4 regions of the Streptomyces sp. SL06 genome follow, and region 4 is predicted to be linked to each of the others. Evidence: riboswitches for the same ligand, from Rfam matches in the RefSeq annotation. Region 4 holds a riboswitch; each other region holds the start of a gene.

Evidence for each region. A riboswitch is a leader RNA that binds a small molecule or an ion and turns the genes downstream of it on or off. The one in region 4 is predicted to bind cobalamin.
Region 1: linked by a shared signal. The riboswitch ahead of AC4IHM_RS07035 (energy-coupling factor ABC transporter permease) and the one ahead of metE (5-methyltetrahydropteroyltriglutamate--homocysteine S-methyltransferase) in region 4 are both predicted to bind cobalamin.
Region 2: linked by a shared signal. The riboswitch ahead of AC4IHM_RS32830 (CbtB domain-containing protein) and the one ahead of metE (5-methyltetrahydropteroyltriglutamate--homocysteine S-methyltransferase) in region 4 are both predicted to bind cobalamin.
Region 3: linked by a shared signal. The riboswitch ahead of AC4IHM_RS10315 (ribonucleoside-diphosphate reductase subunit alpha) and the one ahead of metE (5-methyltetrahydropteroyltriglutamate--homocysteine S-methyltransferase) in region 4 are both predicted to bind cobalamin.

Annotation. Positions count from the first base shown of each region.
Region 1 covers NZ_JBSYOT010000002.1:1,584,459-1,588,892, reverse strand. Annotated here, with positions in the region: gene AC4IHM_RS07050 (energy-coupling factor ABC transporter ATP-binding protein) at 1-486, opposite strand, end outside; gene cbiQ (cobalt ECF transporter T component CbiQ) at 483-1,232, opposite strand; gene AC4IHM_RS07040 (energy-coupling factor ABC transporter substrate-binding protein) at 1,233-1,571, opposite strand; gene AC4IHM_RS07035 (energy-coupling factor ABC transporter permease) at 1,568-2,308, opposite strand; cobalamin riboswitch at 2,339-2,523, opposite strand; gene AC4IHM_RS07030 (potassium channel family protein) at 2,734-3,237, opposite strand; gene AC4IHM_RS07025 (chloride channel protein) at 3,288-4,434, opposite strand, start outside.
Region 2 covers NZ_JBSYOT010000002.1:7,184,397-7,188,830, reverse strand. Annotated here, with positions in the region: gene AC4IHM_RS32840 (histidine phosphatase family protein) at 1-465, shown strand, start outside; gene AC4IHM_RS32835 (CbtA family protein) at 477-1,226, opposite strand; gene AC4IHM_RS32830 (CbtB domain-containing protein) at 1,247-1,468, opposite strand; cobalamin riboswitch at 1,506-1,630, opposite strand; gene AC4IHM_RS32825 (hypothetical protein) at 1,698-1,844, opposite strand; gene AC4IHM_RS32820 (methylmalonyl-CoA mutase family protein) at 1,991-3,802, shown strand; gene scpA (methylmalonyl-CoA mutase) at 3,802-4,434, shown strand, end outside.
Region 3 covers NZ_JBSYOT010000002.1:2,301,985-2,306,418, reverse strand. Annotated here, with positions in the region: gene AC4IHM_RS10315 (ribonucleoside-diphosphate reductase subunit alpha) at 1-2,132, opposite strand, end outside; cobalamin riboswitch at 2,257-2,396, opposite strand; gene AC4IHM_RS10310 (GNAT family N-acetyltransferase) at 2,449-2,955, opposite strand; gene mctP (monocarboxylate uptake permease MctP) at 3,032-4,434, opposite strand, start outside.
Region 4 covers NZ_JBSYOT010000002.1:6,787,148-6,791,581, reverse strand. Annotated here, with positions in the region: gene AC4IHM_RS31210 (glycoside hydrolase family 2 protein) at 1-1,023, opposite strand, end outside; partial or broken gene AC4IHM_RS31205 (helix-turn-helix domain-containing protein) at 1,098-1,451, opposite strand; partial or broken gene AC4IHM_RS31200 (GNAT family N-acetyltransferase) at 1,456-1,978, opposite strand; cobalamin riboswitch at 2,269-2,491, shown strand; gene metE (5-methyltetrahydropteroyltriglutamate--homocysteine S-methyltransferase) at 2,656-4,434, shown strand, end outside.

The DNA of each region.
Region 1 (4,434 bases), 5.2 Mb from region 4:
GATCGCGGCCCGCTTGCGCTGCCCGTACGACAGCAGATGGGTGGGCCGGTCGGCCAGCGCGGCGATGTTCAGCGCGCCGAGCGCCTCCTCGACCCGGGACCGGACCTCCGTGTCGGGCAGGCCCAGGTTCAGCGGCCCGAAGGACACGTCCTGCCCCACCGACGCCGCGAAGAGCTGGTCGTCGGGGTCCTGCACGACCAGTTGCACGGTGGTCCGCAGCCGGGTCAGCCCTTTGCGGTCGTACCTCACCGGCGCCCCGTCGACCGTCAACGTCCCCGCGCCCGGCCTCAGTCCGCCGCTCAGCAGCCGCATCAGCGTGGTCTTGCCACTGCCGTTGCGGCCCAGCAGCGCGAGCGCGCGCCCCTCGCGCACCTCGAAGTCCAGCCCGACCAGCACGTCCGGTCCCTCCTCGTACCCGAAGGACACGCCCCGCAGGGCGACCAGGACGGGTGCCGTCGCCTCCGTCGCCCCGGTCGTCTCGCTCACGACAGCGGCCCTTCCAGTACGAGGGTGAGGGCGGCCAGCGCCGCCAGCAGTGCGCCGCTCGCCGCCGTGAAGGGCACCGAGACGCGCGCCTCGGGCACCAGGACGCGCAGGGTGCCGTCGTAGCCGCGCCCGGCGAGCCCGGACTGGAGCCGCGCCGCCCGGTCGAAGGCCCGCACGAACGCCGTCGCGCCGAGACCGCCCAGCGAACGCCAGGCGGCGGCCCGGGTGGTGTGCCCCAGCCGCGCGGCCTGCGCCTCACGGACCCGGCGCACGGAGTCCAGCAGCAGGAAGCTCATGCGATACGTCACCAGCGCCACGTCGACCACCGGCGCCGGTACCCCGGCCCGCACCAGGCGGGGCAGCAGGTCGGACATCGGAGTGGTGAACGCGAACAGCAGTACCCCGAGCGAGGCCGCCGACGTACGCAGCAGCAGCTCACCGGCGCGCACCGGCCCGCCGTCCGCCGCCGTCAGGAACCCGTCCGGGCCCCCGACCTGCACCAGCAGCGGCAGCGCCCCGGTCACGCAGAAACCCAGCGGCACCCGGTACGCCCGCCACAGCCGGCGCCCCGGCACGCCCGCCGGGCCGAGCAGCACGGCGAGGGCCGTCACCAGCACCAGCGCCGCGCCCGGCCACGGCGGCAGCGAGATCGCCAGCACGGTCAGGCCCAGCCCGAGCACGGCCTTGTCCACGGGATGCCGGCGGCGCCAGCGACTGCTGTGCGCCGCCGCGTCGATCGGCAGCACTCAGTCCCCTCCGGGGGCGTCCCGCAGCGCCGTCGCCGCCCGTTCCTCGCCCTGCCGCCGGCCCCGGCGCAGCCCGAAGTAGTACGCCAGTACGCCCGCGCCGAGCGCGGCCTGGAGGGCGAACAGCGCCGACTCGACCTCCCCGGACGGGGGTTCGTACAGTGGCGAGAACCACGGCTCGTAGTCCGGTTCGATCTCGGTGATCGCCGTCTCCGCCTCGGCGTCGGAACCGGTGAAGGGCTCTTCCTTGTGGTCGCCGAGCCCCAGCACCAGCGGCAGTACCGCGAGCGCGGCCACGGCGAGCAGCAGCAGGGCGTTGATCTTCGTGTTGCGGTTCATCGGGCCACCGCCTCCTGCTCGCCGGGCCCGGTCGGTCCAGGCTGCGCCCCGTCGGCCGTGCCGGACTTGCCGTGCTTGGTCAACAGGACGCCCAGCCGGGTCAGTTCACCCTTGCTGGACTGCACAAGCAGCCGCATCACGATCACCGTGAGCAGGCCCTCGCTCACCGCGAGCGGGATCTGCGTGACGGCGAAGATGGACCCGAACTTGCCGAGCGCGCCCCAGAATCCGCTGCTCGGGTCCGGGAAGGCCAGCGCCAACTGCACGCTGGTGACGCAGTAGGTGGACAGATCGGCGACGAACGCCCCGAAGAACACCGCGACCATCAGCGGCACGTCGTAGCGGCGCAGCAGCCGGTAGAGCGCGTATCCGGCCCAGGGGCCGACGATCGCCATCGAGAAGACGTTGGCGCCGAGCGTGGTCAGCCCGCCGTGCGCGAGCAGCAGCGCCTGGAAGAGGAGGGTGATCGTGCCCAGCACGGCCATGATCGGCGGGCGGAAGAGGATGGCACCCAGACCTGTGCCGGTGGGATGGGAGCAACTCCCGGTGACCGACGGCAGTTTCAGGGCCGACAGAACGAACGTGAAGGCCCCGGAGGCGCCGAGGAGCAGGGTGCTCTCCGGGTGTTCCCGGACCTCACGGGTGAGTGACCGTACTCCGTGGACGACGAACGGCGCGGACGCGACACCCCAGGCGATCGCGTGCGCCGGTGGCAGAAAGCCCTCGGCTATGTGCATGGCTCAGCAGACCCTCTCCAGCACCTCGTGGATGGACGACGCGCCTTGGCCGGTCTCCTGGCTGACGGGTACCACCGCCCGTGCTCCGCCTTCCCGGGTCACAAGGACCCAGTGGCTGCCCGTGAGGGCCGGAGCCGGACTTCCCGATTCACAGTGGCGAGGGCCGCACCGGCATCACACCGGATTTCCCGTTCACCAAGGCGTGGTGACAGTAGTGCTCCCACGGGGGTGGTGACAAGCGGGCCTTCGGTCCGGCGGACGTGGCACCGGGCCGGTCGGCGGGCCCCAGAACTGCGGAAACCGCTGCCGCCGCTGCTCCGCCGCCCGGCCCCGCCGAGAGGCTCGCCGAACCGCCGGATGCCGTCGGGACCGCCGTCACCGGATGCCGTCGGGACCGCCGTCACCGGATGCCGTCGGGACCGCCGTCATTCGCGCCGGTCCTGTTCCATCCGCCGGACCACCATGTCGCGCACCCGCCGGGTCAGCGCGGTCGCGGCGGCGGTGAGGAACACGAAGGTGTAGAGGATCTGCAGGACGGTGACGATCCGGGCCACCTGGCCCCGCGGGGTGATGTCCCCGTAGCCGACCGTGGCGAGCGTGACCACGGTGAAGTACAGGGCGTCGACGCGGGTGCGCAGGCCGCTGAACTCGCCCGGCTGCTTGGCGAGGGCGTAGTAGGTGGCCGCGAAGACGTGCACGGACAGGACCATCAGGAGCGGGATGAACACCCCTGGCCGGGTCCCCGGGCGCTCGACGAGGACATCGCGGACCTCGCGCAGCAGCAGCGCGGCCACGACGATCAGCGCCAGCGCGAACAGCAGCCAGCTCAGCACGGGGCGCCCCGGGCCCAGATGGTCGAGGGGGAGCAGGAAGTAGACCACGGCCATGACCACCGAGGCGCAGGCCCACTCGAACCAGGGCCGCGCCATCCCCCAGGGGGTACGCGTCCTGGCACGTCCGGCGGAGTCCCGGCGCCCCCTCACAGCGCCCCCCGCGGCTCGGGGTCCGGCCGGCGTACGAGCTGGGTGACGACGAAGGCGACGACCGACGCGGTGACGATCAGCGGCATCTGGTCGTAGGCGTCTTCGCCCATGAGCAGCACCGCGAGCACCGCGCTGGACAGTGGCAGCCCCGTCACCGAGGCCGCCGCCGCGGAGATGCCGAGGGCAAGGGCCGGGGTCGCGCCGAAGCCGGGCAGCCCGGAGCAGGCCATGGCCGTCGCAGCGCCCAGCAGCACGGCCGGGAAGATCGGGCCGCCGCGCAGAGCGCCCAGCGCGATGCCCCAGGCCAGCGTCTTGCAGAGGACCAGGGCGACCAGTGCGCCGACCGGCCGGGCATGGGGGTGCGCGGCGAGCTGGGCGAGGGCGGCCTGGCCCGACAGTGCCGCCTCGGCCGGGGAACGGCCGGTGATCAGCGCGTACGCGGCGAGGCAGACCCCGACCGCCGTGGCACAGACGACGGTGCGTACGGCCGTGCGGTGCCGCGTCCACGCGGCGGTGCGGTGCCCCAGCGCGCGGGTCGACGTGATCAGTACGGCGATCAGTGCCGCCGTGGGCACGCCCCACAGGAAGTCCCCGGCGTCCGGGGCGGCGACCGGCGGTACGTCGGGCAGGGCGAGGGCGCCGATCTTCAGGCCGGTCCACTGTCCGAAGCCGGTGAAGACCAGGGCGCCCGCGGCGCTGGCCAGCAGACACGGCAGCAGCAGGACGACCAGCCGGGAGCCCGCGAGGCCGGCCCCCTCGATGAGCAGTACGGCCGCGACCACCGGACCGCCGAGAATGGTGGAGATCGCGGCGGTGGAACCGGCCGTGGCCAGGACCGCGCTCGCCCTCGGGTCCCCGGCCGCGCCCGCCCGCCGCACCGCCAGCAGGGCGAGGCCGCTGCCGACGGCCATCAGGGGAGCCTCGGGCCCCAGCACCACGCCGAGCGGCAGTGTGGCCAGCGCGGCCAGGACGGTGCCGGGCAGCGCACGGGGGCCGACGGGCGCGCCGCCCAGACCGTCCACCGGGAGATGGCCGCCGGCGCCGGGCATCCGGGTCACGATCGGCGCCAGGACCAGCCCGGCCAGCACCAGTGCGGGCAGCGGCCACCACCAGGGCGGGGCGTCGTACCCGGCCGCCCGGGGC
Region 2 (4,434 bases), 400 kb from region 4:
CTGCCCCGGGCCGGCCGTGCGGTCGTCTCCCCGGAAAGTGTGCGGTGTCGCGAGACGGCCGTGGCTCTGGGGCTGGGTGGTGAGGACGAGCCGGCACTGGGGCCCCTGGACGTGGGCCGGTGGCGGGGCCTGACCCTCGACGAGGTCGCCGCCCGCGAGCCGGAGGCGATGACCCGCTGGCTCACCGACCCGGCCTGCGCACCGCACGGTGGGGAGTCCGTCCGGGACCTGTGTGCTCGGGCGGCCCGGTGGCTCGACGCCGCGCGGACGGACGGGCGCACGCACGCCGTGGTCGAGCCCGAGGTCGTGCGTGCGGCCGTCGTCCACGCGCTGGGGTTGCCCGCCACGGCCTTCTGGCGGCTGGATGTGCCGCCCCTGACGGCGACGGAGCTGACCGGCAGGTCCGGACGGTGGAATCTGCGGCTGGGGCGCCCGCTGGAGGCGCCGGAGAGCCCTCGTGCATGAACGCGGGGCGGTCAGCCGGGAGCCGTCGCCGGGGCCGCGACGGCGGACCTGGGGTTCAGCAGCCGCTCGGCCAGGTCGCCGAAGAGGAGGCCGAAGCCGCCCCACAGGGTGACCTGCATGGCCAGCGCGGAGAGCCGGAACCGCCACAGGACCGTGGCCGGGAAGTCGCTCGGCACCTCGTTGACGGCCGGCAGGAGCGCGTACGCCACGCCGATCACGACGCCGAACGCGGCCACCGCCGCGACGGTGGCGTACCAGGTGCCGAGCTTCGGGGCGAGCCGCTTGCCGAGGATGGCCGCGGCCACCGCGAGCAGAACCCCGAGCACCATCATCAGGAAGTACAGGGTGGTCCGCCTGCCGATGGTGTCGGCGTCACCGACGGCCGGCGGGTTGGCCGGGTACTTGAGGAACGGCACGACGTAGACGGCGAGCAGGGCGCAGCCGGACAGCAGCAGCGCGGTGGCCCGCGGGGTGAGGCGGCCGACGCGGCCGAGGGCGAAGCAGTGGGCGAGGGCGGCGATGCCGCCGAAGGCGACCCCGTAGACCAGGACACCGGTGGCCAGGCCCGCGGTGGACTGAAGGCTCCGGGAGACGAGTTCGGCCTCGTGTTCGTGGGCGTGGGCGTGGGCCTCCTCGAAGCCGATCGCCCGGTCGACGTTCGGCTCACCGAGGAAGTAGGCGACGACCAGCGCGAGTACACCCGCGCCCAGGCCCGCGAGCATGCCCCGCACGAGCAGGTTGCGCACCGTGGTGGAGTTCATGAGGATGTCGGCTCCCGGCGTCAGTGGCAGGGGAAGCCGAGCAGGTGGCGGGCGTCGTGCACCCACTCGTGGACGTCCTCGCCGGAGACGAGGGCGGTGGCACCCTGTTCGGCACCGACGAAGTACAGCAGGACCAGCATCAGGACGCCGAAGAAGACCGCCCACGGAACGATGGCGCCGATCGGCAGTTTGGCGGGCAGGGCGGGGCTGGTGGCGGTCGGCGGGGCGACATGCTGCGCCATGGCGGGGGCCTCCTCCGGGAGTTCGCGTCCCATTTCGGTGGTGCACATGACGACGGCTACGGGTCTGACTCGCCGCCCCCGTTGTGAAGGGGCCGGCACACAGTGGCGCGACCGCGCCGGATTCCCACCGGCTTCCGTCCTGCCGTCGTCGATTCGGAGCAACCGTACCCCTCGGCCCGTACATGACCAATACCGCGCCGAGGGGCGAGGATCCGCTCTCACCGAATGCTTACTCGTGGCGGAACCCGGGTGGCCGCTTGTCGCCGCAGGCCAGGGCGCACGCGCCGGGCACGCCCGCGCCGGGGACGGTGCGGCCCGATTGACGCGGCACGTCGCCGTGGGCGAGCATCCCCGCGGAGGGAGGGACGGCCGTCACCCACGCCGTCGCCACCTCGGCCGTCCGGTCGGCGCGGCGCGGCGCACCTCGTGGTGTGTGAGCGGCCCGTGTCACACTCGCGGCGAGAACAAGGTCACAACCGCTTCCTCTGCTGCCGGTCCACCGGCCTGTCCTAACATCCGACCATGACGCTCCTGCCTGACGAAGGACTCGCCCTCGCGGCCGGGTTCCCGCACGCGACACACGAGCAGTGGCAGCGCCTGGTGGCGGGTGTGCTGCGCAAGTCGGGCAGGGAGGTGCCCGACGACGAGGCGGAGGACGCCCTGTCCACCGTGCTGGAGGACGGCCTGCGGGTACGCCCCCTGTACACCGCGCGTGATGTCGCCCCCGACCCCGGTCTTCCGGGCTTCCCGCCCTTCGTGCGCGGCGCCCGCGCGCAGGCCGGCAGCGCGGGCGGGTGGGATGTGCGCCAGCGGCACACGGTGGCCGACGGGGCGTCGGTCCTCGCCGACCTGGAGAACGGCGTCACCTCCCTGTGGCTGGCCGTCGGAGAACCCGCGGGGCTTCCGGTCGCCGCGCTCGATCGCGCCCTCGGCGGCGTCCACCTCGACCTGGCCCCCGTCGTCCTGGACCCGGGCGACGCGTTCGAGGCCGCCGCTCGTGAGCTGCTGCGCCTGTACGAGGCGAGGGGCGTCGGCGCGGACGCCGTGCGCGGCAACCTCGGTGCCGATCCGCTGGGCCACGAGGCCCGCACCGGCCGCTCGTACGACACCGCGCCGGTGACCGAGCTGGCCCGGCTGTGCGCCGTACGCCACCCGGGTCTGCGGGCTCTGACCGTGGACGCGCTGCCGTACCACGAGGCCGGCGGTTCGGCGGCCCAGGAGCTGGGCTGCTCGCTGGCGACGGGCCTGGCCTACCTGCGTGAACTGACCGCGGCGGGACTGGACACGGCTCAGGCCCTGGCCCAGCTGGAGTTCCGGTACGCCGCGACCGCCGACCAGTTCCTGACCATCGCCAAGCTGCGCGCCGCACGCCGGCTGTGGGCGCGGGTGGCCGAGGTCTGCGGGGCGCCGCGCGCGGGCGCGCAGCTCCAGCACGCGGTGACCTCGACGGTGATGATGACGCGCCGCGACCCGTGGGTGAACATGCTGCGCACCACGGTCGCCGCACTGGCCGCCGGGACGGGCGGCGCCGACGCCGTGACCGTGCTGCCCTTCGACCACGCGCTCGGTCTGCCGGACGCGTTCGCGCGCCGTATCGCCCGCAACACCTCCACCATCCTGATCGAGGAGTCGCATCTGGCCCGGGTGATCGACCCGGCGGGCGGCTCCTGGTACGTGGAACGGCTGACCGACGAACTCGCCCATGCCGCCTGGGAGTTCTTCCAGGACATCGAACGGGCGGGTGGGCAGGCCGCCGCCCTGCGCTCCGGGACGGTCGGCGAGCGGCTGGCGCGGACCTGGGCCGTGCGCAGCGCGAAGCTGGCCAAGCGGCGGGAGCCGGTCACCGGGGTCAGCGAGTTCCCGCACCTGGCCGAGAAGCCCGTCCTGCGCGAGCCGGCGCCCGAGCAGCCGGCCGGCGGCCTGCCCCGGGTGCGGCGGGACGAGGCGTTCGAGGCGCTGCGCGCCCGCTCGGACGCCCACCTGGCCGCGACCGGCACCCGGCCCCGGGTCCATCTGACCGCGCTCGGCCCGGCCGCCGCGCACACCGCCCGGCTCACCTTCGCCGCCAACCTCTTCCAGGCCGGCGGCATCGAGCCCGTCACCGAGGGCGGCTTCGCGCAGAGCGGGGCGCGGGAGGCGTGCCTGTGCTCCAGTGACGCGCTGTACGGGGAGCAGGCCGAGTCCACCGCCGCCGCGTTGCGGGAGGCGGGCGCCGAGCACGTGTTCCTCGCGGGCCGTCCGGGACCGTACGCGGGCGTGGACAGCTATGTCTTCGCCGGCTGCGACGCCGTCGCCGTACTCACCGCAGCCCTCGACCGCATGGGAGTGTCCTGATGTCCATCCCCGACTTCTCGGCGATCGAGCTGGGGACGCCGTCCGCCGACGCCTCCCTCGACGAGTGGCGGGCGGCCGTGAAGAGGGCCGCCGACGGTGACGACCTCCTCTGGGAGACGCCGGAGGCCATCGCGGTCAAGCCGCTGTACACCGGGCACGACCTGGAGGGCCTGGACTTCCTGGGCACCTACCCGGGCATCGCGCCGTACCTGCGCGGCCCCTATCCGACGATGTACGTCAACCAGCCCTGGACGATCCGCCAGTACGCGGGGTTCTCCACGGCCGAGGAGTCCAACGCCTTCTACCGCCGCAATCTCGCGGCCGGGCAGAAGGGCCTGTCGGTCGCCTTCGACCTGCCCACCCACCGCGGCTACGACAGCGACCACCCGCGGGTGACCGGCGATGTCGGCATGGCGGGCGTGGCGATCGACTCCATCTACGACATGCGGCAGCTCTTCGACGGCATCCCGCTGGACCGCATGACGGTGTCGATGACGATGAACGGCGCCGTGCTGCCGGTGCTCGCGCTGTACATCGTGGCCGCGGAGGAACAGGGCGTGCCGCCCGAGAAGCTGGCCGGGACCATCCAGAACGACATTCTCAAGGAGTTCATGGTCCGCAACACCTACATC
Region 3 (4,434 bases), 4.5 Mb from region 4:
GCGGCCATGTCGATCAGGCCGCGCTGCGGGATCTCCCAGGCGGTGCGGTACAGCGCGCGGACGTCCTCGGGGATCCAGGAGAAGCCCTGCACCGAGCCGTTCGCCTCGCGCAGCGCCTCACGGGTGCGGGCGTCCCACACGCCGAGCCGCTTGAGGTCGTCCACCAGGTAGGAGTTGACCTGGAGGAACTCACCGGACAGCGTCTCGCGCTTGAACAGGTTGGACACCTGCGGCTCGACGCACTCGTACACGCCGGCGATGGAGGCGATGGTGGCGGTCGGCGCGATGGCGAGCAGCAGCGAGTTGCGCAGCCCGGTCGTGGCCATGCGCTCGCGCAGCGCCGCCCAGCGCTGCGGCCAGGCCGTCCGGACGCCGTAGTGGTCGGGATGCAGCACGCCCCGGGCGGTACGGGTCTTCTCCCAGGCCGGCGCGGGACCCACCCGCTCGGCGAGGTCGGCGGACGTCTCGTACGCGGCGAGCATGACGCGCTCGGCGATCCGGGTGGACAGGGCCTTCGCCTCGGGCGAGTCGAAGGGCAGGCGCAGTTGGAAGAACACGTCCGCCAGGCCCATCGCGCCCAGACCGACCGGACGCCAGCGGGCGTTGGAGCGGCCCGCCTGCTCGGTCGGGTAGAAGTTGATGTCGACGACCCGGTCCAGGAAGGTGACGGCGGTGCGGACGGTGGCGTCCAGCCGCTCCCAGTCGATGTCGCCGGCGGCCCGGTCGACGAAGGCGCCGAGGTTGACCGAGCCCAGGTTGCAGACCGCGCTCTCCCCGTCGTCCGTGACCTCCAGGATCTCCGTGCAGAGGTTGGAGGAGTGGATGACGTGGCCCGGCTCCGCGGTCTGGTTGGCGGTGCGGTTGGCGGTGTCCTTGAAGGTCATCCAGCCGTTGCCGGTCTGCGCGAGCGTGCGCATCATGCGGCCGTACAGCTCACGGGCGGGCAGCGTCCTGCGGGCGAGTCCCGCCTCCTCCGCCCTGCGGTACGCCGCGTCGAACTCCGCGCCGTACAGGTCGGGCAGCTCGGGCACGTCCGAGGGGGAGAACAGCGACCACCGGCCGTCGGCGTCCACCCGGCGCATGAACTCGTCCGGGATCCAGTGCGCGAGGTTCAGGTTGTGCGTGCGGCGGGCGTCCTCGCCGGTGTTGTCCCGCAGCTCCAGGAACTCCTCGATGTCGGCGTGCCAGGTCTCCAGGTAGACCGCCGCCGCGCCCTTGCGACGGCCGCCCTGGTTCACGGCGGCGACCGAGGCGTCCAGCGTCTTCAGGAACGGGACGATGCCGTTGGAGTGCCCGTTGGTGCCGCGGATCAGCGAACCCCGGGCGCGGACGCGGGAGTAGGCGATGCCGATGCCGCCGGCGTGCTTGGACAGACGGGCGACCTGGTGGAGGCGGTCGTAGAGGGAGTCCAGCTCGTCCTTGGGGGAGTCCAGGAGGTAGCAGGACGACATCTGGGCGTGCCGGGTACCGGAGTTGAACAGGGTGGGGGAAGAGGGCAGGTAGTCGAGGCGGCTCATCAGGCCGTAGAGCGCGGCGACCTCGTCGACCGAACGGGGGCTGTCGTCCTCGGCGAGTCCGGCGGCCACCCGCAGCATGAAGTGCTGGGGCGTCTCGACGACCTTGCGGGTGAGGGGGTGCCGCAGCAGATAGCGGCTGTGCAGGGTGCGCAGCCCGAAGTAGCCGAAGCGGTCGTCGGCGGCCGGGTCGATCAGCGCGTCCAGGCGGTCGGCGTGCAGCCGGACGAACGCGGCGGTGCGGTCGGCGATCAGGCCCTCGCGGTGCCCGGTGGCGACCGAGCCGGTGAAGGAGGTGACCCCCTGGGAGGCGGCCTCGGCGCGGATGCCGATGGTCAGCAGCCGGGCGGCCAGCCTGGAGTAGACCGGGTCCTCCGAGATGAGCCCGGCCGCCGCCTCCGTGGCCAGCTCGCGCAGCTCGGACTCGTCCGCGTGGGCGGACCGGCCGCGCAGCGCGGCGCCGGCGACCCGGCCGGGGTCGGCGCCCGGCAGGTCGGCGGTCAGCCCGGTCAGGGTCCGCAGCAGGGCGGCACCGGGTCCGTCGGACTCCTCGGTCACCGGGGTGGCTGAAGTCGTCACCGGGGTCGCTGAAACCGGGTCGGCTGGCGCGATGGTCACGTGGGGCACTCCCTCGCTCGGCACGGGGCCTGGCGGAGGGCAGGGGGGAACTCACGAGCGCACACGGCGTCGCGCCCACCGGCCCACTCCACGAGGCCCGGACGTCATGGCACCCGGACCGGAAGGGCCGGGCACACTGTCGGCAGGTCCTCGGACTGAACCGGCGCGTGATCACGCTCGGAGGCGAACACGCACAAGTACACCGTTGCGGGACAGTTCCGGATTCGCACCGGATTCCCCTGCGGCGACAGCGAGCATGAGCATACATCTTGTGCCGGGCTGCGCGAGCACCCCCAGATGTAGTGTCACGCTGGTGTCAGAGTGTCAGTTCATAGGTGATGAGGGTGATGTCGTACAGCTCCGGCGCCGGGTTCCAGTCGCGGTCGGGCGTGCGGGTGAAGCCCAGCCGTTCGTAGAGGCGGTGGGCGGTGTGCATGGCGCGCTGGGTCGACAGCACGACGCGCGCACAGCCCCCGACGCCCCGGGCCCGTTCGACGCAGGCGCTCACGAGGGCCTCGCCGGCCCCGCGTCCGCGTGCCTCGCGGGCGACGGCGAGCATGCGTATCTCGGCCTCGCCGGGCCGGGCTATGTCCGCCATGGGGCCGCCGGACGGCACGAAGGTCACACCGCCGAGCACCCGGCCGTCCGCCACGGCGACCAGCACCTCGGCGTCCGCCGCCCGCTTGGCCACGTTCCGCAGCTCGCCGAGGTACGTGTCGCTCTCCCCGAAGTCGAGGAGACCGTCGCGCAGATAGGCCTGCGCGGTGATCTCCCCCAGAGTCCCGTACTCGTCGGTCGCCGCCCGCCGGATCACGAAGTCCATGACCCCGAGTGTGCCCGACGGGTACGACAACGGGCCGCCGGGTTCTCTCCGGCGGCCCGTCGTGGTGGTCCGGGGCTCAGGTCGAGCTGCCCGCCGTGGCCGGCGGCAGTTCGACCTGGACGCCGGGGTCGCCGGCGTCCGCCGTGTAGTCGCCCGGCCGGGTCTCGTCGACGCCCTCGGGCGCCCCGACCGCCTTCAGGACGACGGTCAGGACCACGGTGACCAGGACGTTCAGCACGAAGGCGGTGAGACCGATGTAGCCGATCTCGCCGATGCCGGGGATCTCCTGCGAGGAGCCGCCGAAGTGCTTCTGGGTCGGCGAGGCCACGCCGTACGCGGCGACCGTGCCGTAGACCATGCCGACCGCCCAGCCGCCGAGCAGCGCCCAGCGGTGGAACCAGCGGGTGAACAGGCCGCCGACCAGGGCCGGGAAGGTCTGCAGGATCCAGATGCCGCCGAGCAGCTGGAAGTTGATCGCGACCGTCTTGTCCATGCCCAGGACGAAGATCAGCGCGCCCACCTTCACCAGCAGCGACACCAGCTTGGAGACCTTCGTCTCCTGCCGCGGCGTGGCGTCCGGCTTGATGAAGTCCTTGTAGATGTTGCGGGTGAACAGGTTCGCGGCCGCGATCGACATGATTGCCGCCGGGACCAGGGCGCCGATGCCGATCGCCGCGAAGGCCACGCCCGCGAACCAGGCGGGGAACATGTTCTCGAACAGTTGCGGGATCGCCAACTGGCCGTTGTCCACCTTGACCCCGGCCGCGATCGCCATGAAGCCCAGCAGCGCGAGCAGCCCCAGCATCAGCGAGTACAGCGGCAGGATGGTGGTGTTGCGGCGGATCACCTCACGGCTGCGAGAGGACAGCGTCGCGGTGATCGAGTGCGGGTACATGAAGAGCGCCAGCGCCGAGCCGAGCGCCAGCGTGGCGTACGTCCACTGGCTGGTCCCGCCCGGCACCAGCCCGCCGCTGCCGGTCTCGGTGAACTTGTCGTTCGCCGAGGCGAAGATGTCGCCGAACCCGCCGAGCTTGATCGGGATGTAGATGATCGCCACGGCGATCACGATGTAGATCAGCGTGTCCTTCACGAACGCGATCAGCGCGGGCGCGCGCAGCCCCGACGAGTAGGTGTAGGCCGCCAGCACGCCGAAGGCGATCAGCAGGGGCAGGTCCTTGACGAACCAGTGGGTGCTCTCGCCGCCGCCGACGCCCATCACGTCCAGCACGGCCTGGATGCCGACCAACTGGAGCGCGATGTACGGCATCGTGGCCAGGATGCCCGTCACGGCCACCGCGAGCGACAGGCCCTTCGAACCGAACCGGCCGCGCACGAAGTCCGAGGTGGTCACGTAACCGTGCTTGTGGGAGACCGACCACAGCCGCGGCAGGAAGGTGAAGATCAGCGGGTACACCAGGATCGTGTACGGCACCGCGAAGAAGCCGGAGGCGCCCGCCGCGTAGATCGCCGCGGGAACGG
Region 4 (4,434 bases):
CAGCCGGGCCCCGTTGAAGCCGGCCGCCACGGCCAGTTCGATGTCCCGCACCAGTGCCTGGTCGCTCGGCGCGGTCATCAGCCCGTCGGGGTACCAGCCCTGGTCGAGGACGAGTCGCTGGAAGAGCGGGCGCCCGTTGAGCAGGACGGCCTTGCCGCGGATGCCCACGGCGCGCAGCCCGGCGTAGCTCTCCGCGCCGTCGACGACCCGCCCCGCCGCGTCGAGGAGTTCGAGGCGCAGGTCGTACAGGTGCGGGTCCTCGGGGCTCCACTCGCGGCGCCGGTCGTCCGGCACCGGCAGGTGCAGGCGCGGGGCGAGGTCCAGGTCGGCGCGTGCCTCGGCACGGCTCACCTCGCCGGAGGCGTCGCTGAGGACGGCGCGCACCCGGTGGCCGGGCCGGTTGCCGGACAGGGGCAGTTCGAGGTGGAAGGCGGAGCCGGCCAGGTCCGGGGTGATCCGGGGGCGGCGCAGATGTGTCTCGGGGACGGGCTCCAGCCAGACGGTCTGCCAGATGCCGGTCACCCGGGTGTAGTTGCAGTCGTGGTTGGCGTAGCGGACCGCCTGCTTGCCGCGCGCCTGCGGGCCGGACTTGGGGTCGCGGGCGCGGACGGTGACGACGACCTCCCTCCCAGTCCCGGCGATGTCGCCGAGGTCGGCGGTGAAGGGGGTGAAGCCGCCGCGGTGGCGGGCGACCTCCGTGCCGTCGGCCCACACGGTGGTGTCGTGGTCGACGGCGCCGAAGTGCAGCAGCACCCGGCGTCCGGCCCAGTGCGCGGGCAGGCTGAGGGCGCGGCGGTACCAGACGGCCTCCAGGAAGTCGGTGTCGCCGATGCCGGACAGCTCGGACTCGGGCGGGAAGGGGACGAGGATCTCGTGGGCCAGTTCGCGGTCCAGCAGGCCGCGTTCGAGGCCGCTGTCCCCCCGGTCGGTCTCGAACTGCCAGGCGCCGTTCAGGTTGAGCCAGTCGCGGCGCGCGAACTGCGGTCGCGGGTACTCCGGGCGCGGTGCGCAGTGAGTGGGCAACACATGCTCCAGTCGATCGGTGGGCCGGCGCGGGGGTGCCGGGCCCGTGTGTGCGGCGGGTGGGACGGGGGTGGTCAGGCGCCGCCGAGGCCTGTGGTGGCCACGGAGTCGACGATGCGGCGCTGGAAGAGGAGGAAGACCGCGATCAGCGGCAGCGCGGCGAGCAGGGCGGAGGCCATGGACCGGGCGTACTGGATGCCGTAGGCGTCCTTCACGGTGGCCAGGCCCACCGGGAGGGTCATCAGGTCGGGGTCGGCGGCGGTGAAGGCCGCGGGCGAGGCGTAGCCGAGCCGGCCGGAGACCTCGCTGACCGACGCGGTGCGCAGCAGCGGGACGGCCGCGAGCAGGCGTGCGCGGGCCCGCCAGACGGCGGGGCTGTCCCCCGTCTGTGCGCGAAAGCGTCGGGTGAAGGCCCGTTCGCTCATGGCCGTCCTCGACCGCGTAGTGGACCGTCATGCCGTTGCGGCCGTACAGCCGCGGGGCGCCGGTGGTGTCCGCGGTGCCGACCCCGAGGCCCACGGTGTCCCGGCCCCGCGCGGCGAAGCGGGCGAAGGCGTGCCGCAGGAGGAGGCCCCCCAGACCGCGACCGCGGGCCTCGGGCAGCACACCGAGGTTGCGGATCCGGCCCATGGCCTCACGGTCGTCCCGGGCCAGCGGGAACCCGGTGTCCCCCAGGCCGTCGACGGCGGCGATCCACACCAGGGACCAGTCCAGCCGCTCGGCGCCGATGTCCTTCAGCCGGAGCGCGCAGTCGCGCGGCCCGAAGTCGAAGTGGTCCGCGAACGCCCGCCGGTGCAGCTCGTGCACCCGCGCACGGTCCGCCTCGGCGCAGGACGTGGTGGCGGCGCACGACGCTCCAGCCCCGCTCCGTCAACAGCGCGGTGCCGGTCGTGGGCCGGGAGTCGAGATGCAGGTGGACGACGGCCCGCGCCGCTCCGTTCTCCCGTGCCCCGGCCTCCATGGTGGTGACGGCGCGGGTGGCCGGGCGCGGGTCGGCGGGGGACATGAGTGAAGGGTGGGGGCGACGACGGACGACCACAACGCCCTTTCCGCCGGGCGGGGGGGCACTTGGCCACCCCCGAACGGGGACGCAGGACGGCGAACAGCGGGGCACAGGGGCGTCCGGAGGCCCGCTCCGCCGCCGGCCGACGGGAGGTGCCGCCGAGCCTGCGCACGGCCCGGGGTCCTCCCACCGCACCGTCCGCATGCCGGACACGACCGGTCGCGCCCGTGCGCGGACCCGATAGGCTGGCCGGCGCAGCTGGTTCGCCCCGTCCGCCAGGCGGGAGGCGTCGCAAGAGGGAACCCGGTGGGAATCCGGGACTGCCCCGCAGCGGTGAGTGGGAACGACCGCCGTCATACGCACTGGGTCCGGCGACAAGGACCTGGGAAGCGACGGCCAGTAGGTGTCCTTGCGAAAGGGGACGCGCCCACGAGTCCGAAGACCTGCCAACTGCCCGCGTACGACCCGCTCGTGCGCGGACATCCCGGTGACCTCGAGGGCGGGTCGGCGTACACACCAGGCGGACCGCGGCGCCGTACCGCGCCAGGTCGCACCGCCGGTGCCGTCGCCCTTCGCGCTCTCGTCCCGTCGCCGGGATCTCAGGGATTCGTCTCGCGAAGGAGATCTCCGTGACCAGTACGTCCGCGACCGCACACGCCACCGTGTACGGCTACCCCAGGCAGGGCCCGAACCGGGAGCTGAAGAAGGCGATCGAGGGCCACTGGAGGGGCCGTGTCGACGCCGACGCCCTGCACGCCACCGCCGCCGGACTGCGCCGCGCCACCTGGCGGCAGCTGACCGAGGCCGGCGTCGACGAGGTCCCCACCGGTGACTTCTCGTACTACGACCACGTACTGGACACCACCGTCATGGTCGGTGCCGTCCCCGAGCGCCACCGGGACGCCGTCGCCGCCGACGCGCTCGCCGGGTACTTCGCCATGGCGCGGGGCACCCAGGACGTGGCGCCGCTGGAGATGACGAAGTGGTTCGACACCAACTACCACTACCTGGTGCCCGAGCTGGGTCCGGACACGGTGTTCACGGCCGACTCCGCCAAGCAGGTCGGCGAGCTGCGGGAGGCCCGCGCCCTGGGCCTGGCCGCCCGCCCCGTCCTCGTCGGCCCCGTCACCTACCTGCTGCTCGCCAAGCCCGCCCCGGGCGTCGCCGCGGACTTCGAGCCGCTCACCCTCCTCGACCGCCTGCTGCCGGTGTACGCCGAGATCCTGGCCGACCTGCGCGCGGCCGGCGCCGAGTGGACGCAGCTCGACGAGCCGGCCCTCGTCCAGGACCGCACCCCGGCCGAACTGGACGCCGCCGCCCGCGCCTACGGCGTTCTGGGCGCCCTCACCGACCGGCCCCGGCTGCTGGTCGCCTCCTACTTCGACCGTCTGGGCGAGGCCCTGCCCGTGCTGGCCAAGGCGCCGGTCGAGGGTCTGGCCATGGACTTCACCGGGCCGGCCGCCGCCAACCTGGACGAACTCGCCGCCGTGGGCGGACTGCCCGGCAAGCGCCTGGTCGCCGGGGTGGTCGACGGACGCAACATCTGGGTGAACGACCTGTCCCGTTCCCTCAGTACGCTGGGCACCCTGCTGGGCCTGGCGGACCGCGTCGACGTGTCCGCCTCCTGCTCCCTGCTGCACGTCCCCCTCGACACGGCCGCGGAGCGGGACATCGAGCCGCAGGTCCTGCGCTGGCTCGCCTTCGCCCGGCAGAAGACCGCCGAGACCGTCACCCTCGCCAGGGGGCTGTCCCACGGCGCCGGCGCCGTGACCGCCGAACTCGCCGCGAACCGCGCCGACCTGGCCTCCCGCGCGGGATCGCCGATCACCCGCGACCCGGCCGTCCGGACCCGCACCGAGGCCGTCACAAAAGCGGACGCCCGCCGCTCGCGGCCCTACGCCGAGCGCGCCGCCGCACAGCGGGCCCAGCTGAATCTGCCACCGCTGCCGACCACCACCATCGGCTCCTTCCCGCAGACCGCCGAACTGCGCGGCGCCCGCGCCGACCTGCGGGCGGGACGCATCGGCACGGCCGGCTACGAGGAGCGCATCGAGGCCGAGATCGAGGAGGTCGTCTCCTTCCAGGAGAAGACCGGGATCGACGTCCTGGTGCACGGCGAGCCCGAACGCAACGACATGGTGCAGTACTTCGCCGAGCGGCTGACCGGCTTCCTCGCCACCCGGCACGGCTGGGTCCAGTCCTACGGCACCCGCTATGTGCGCCCGCCCGTCCTGGCCGGCAACGTCTCGCGCCCCGAGCCGATGACGGTGCGCTGGACGACGTACGCACAGTCCCTCACCGAGCGCCCGGTCAAGGGCATGCTCACCGGCCCGGTCACCATGCTCGCCTGGTCCTTCGTCCGCGACGACCAGCCCCTCGGCGACACCGCCCGCCAGGTCGCCCTCGCC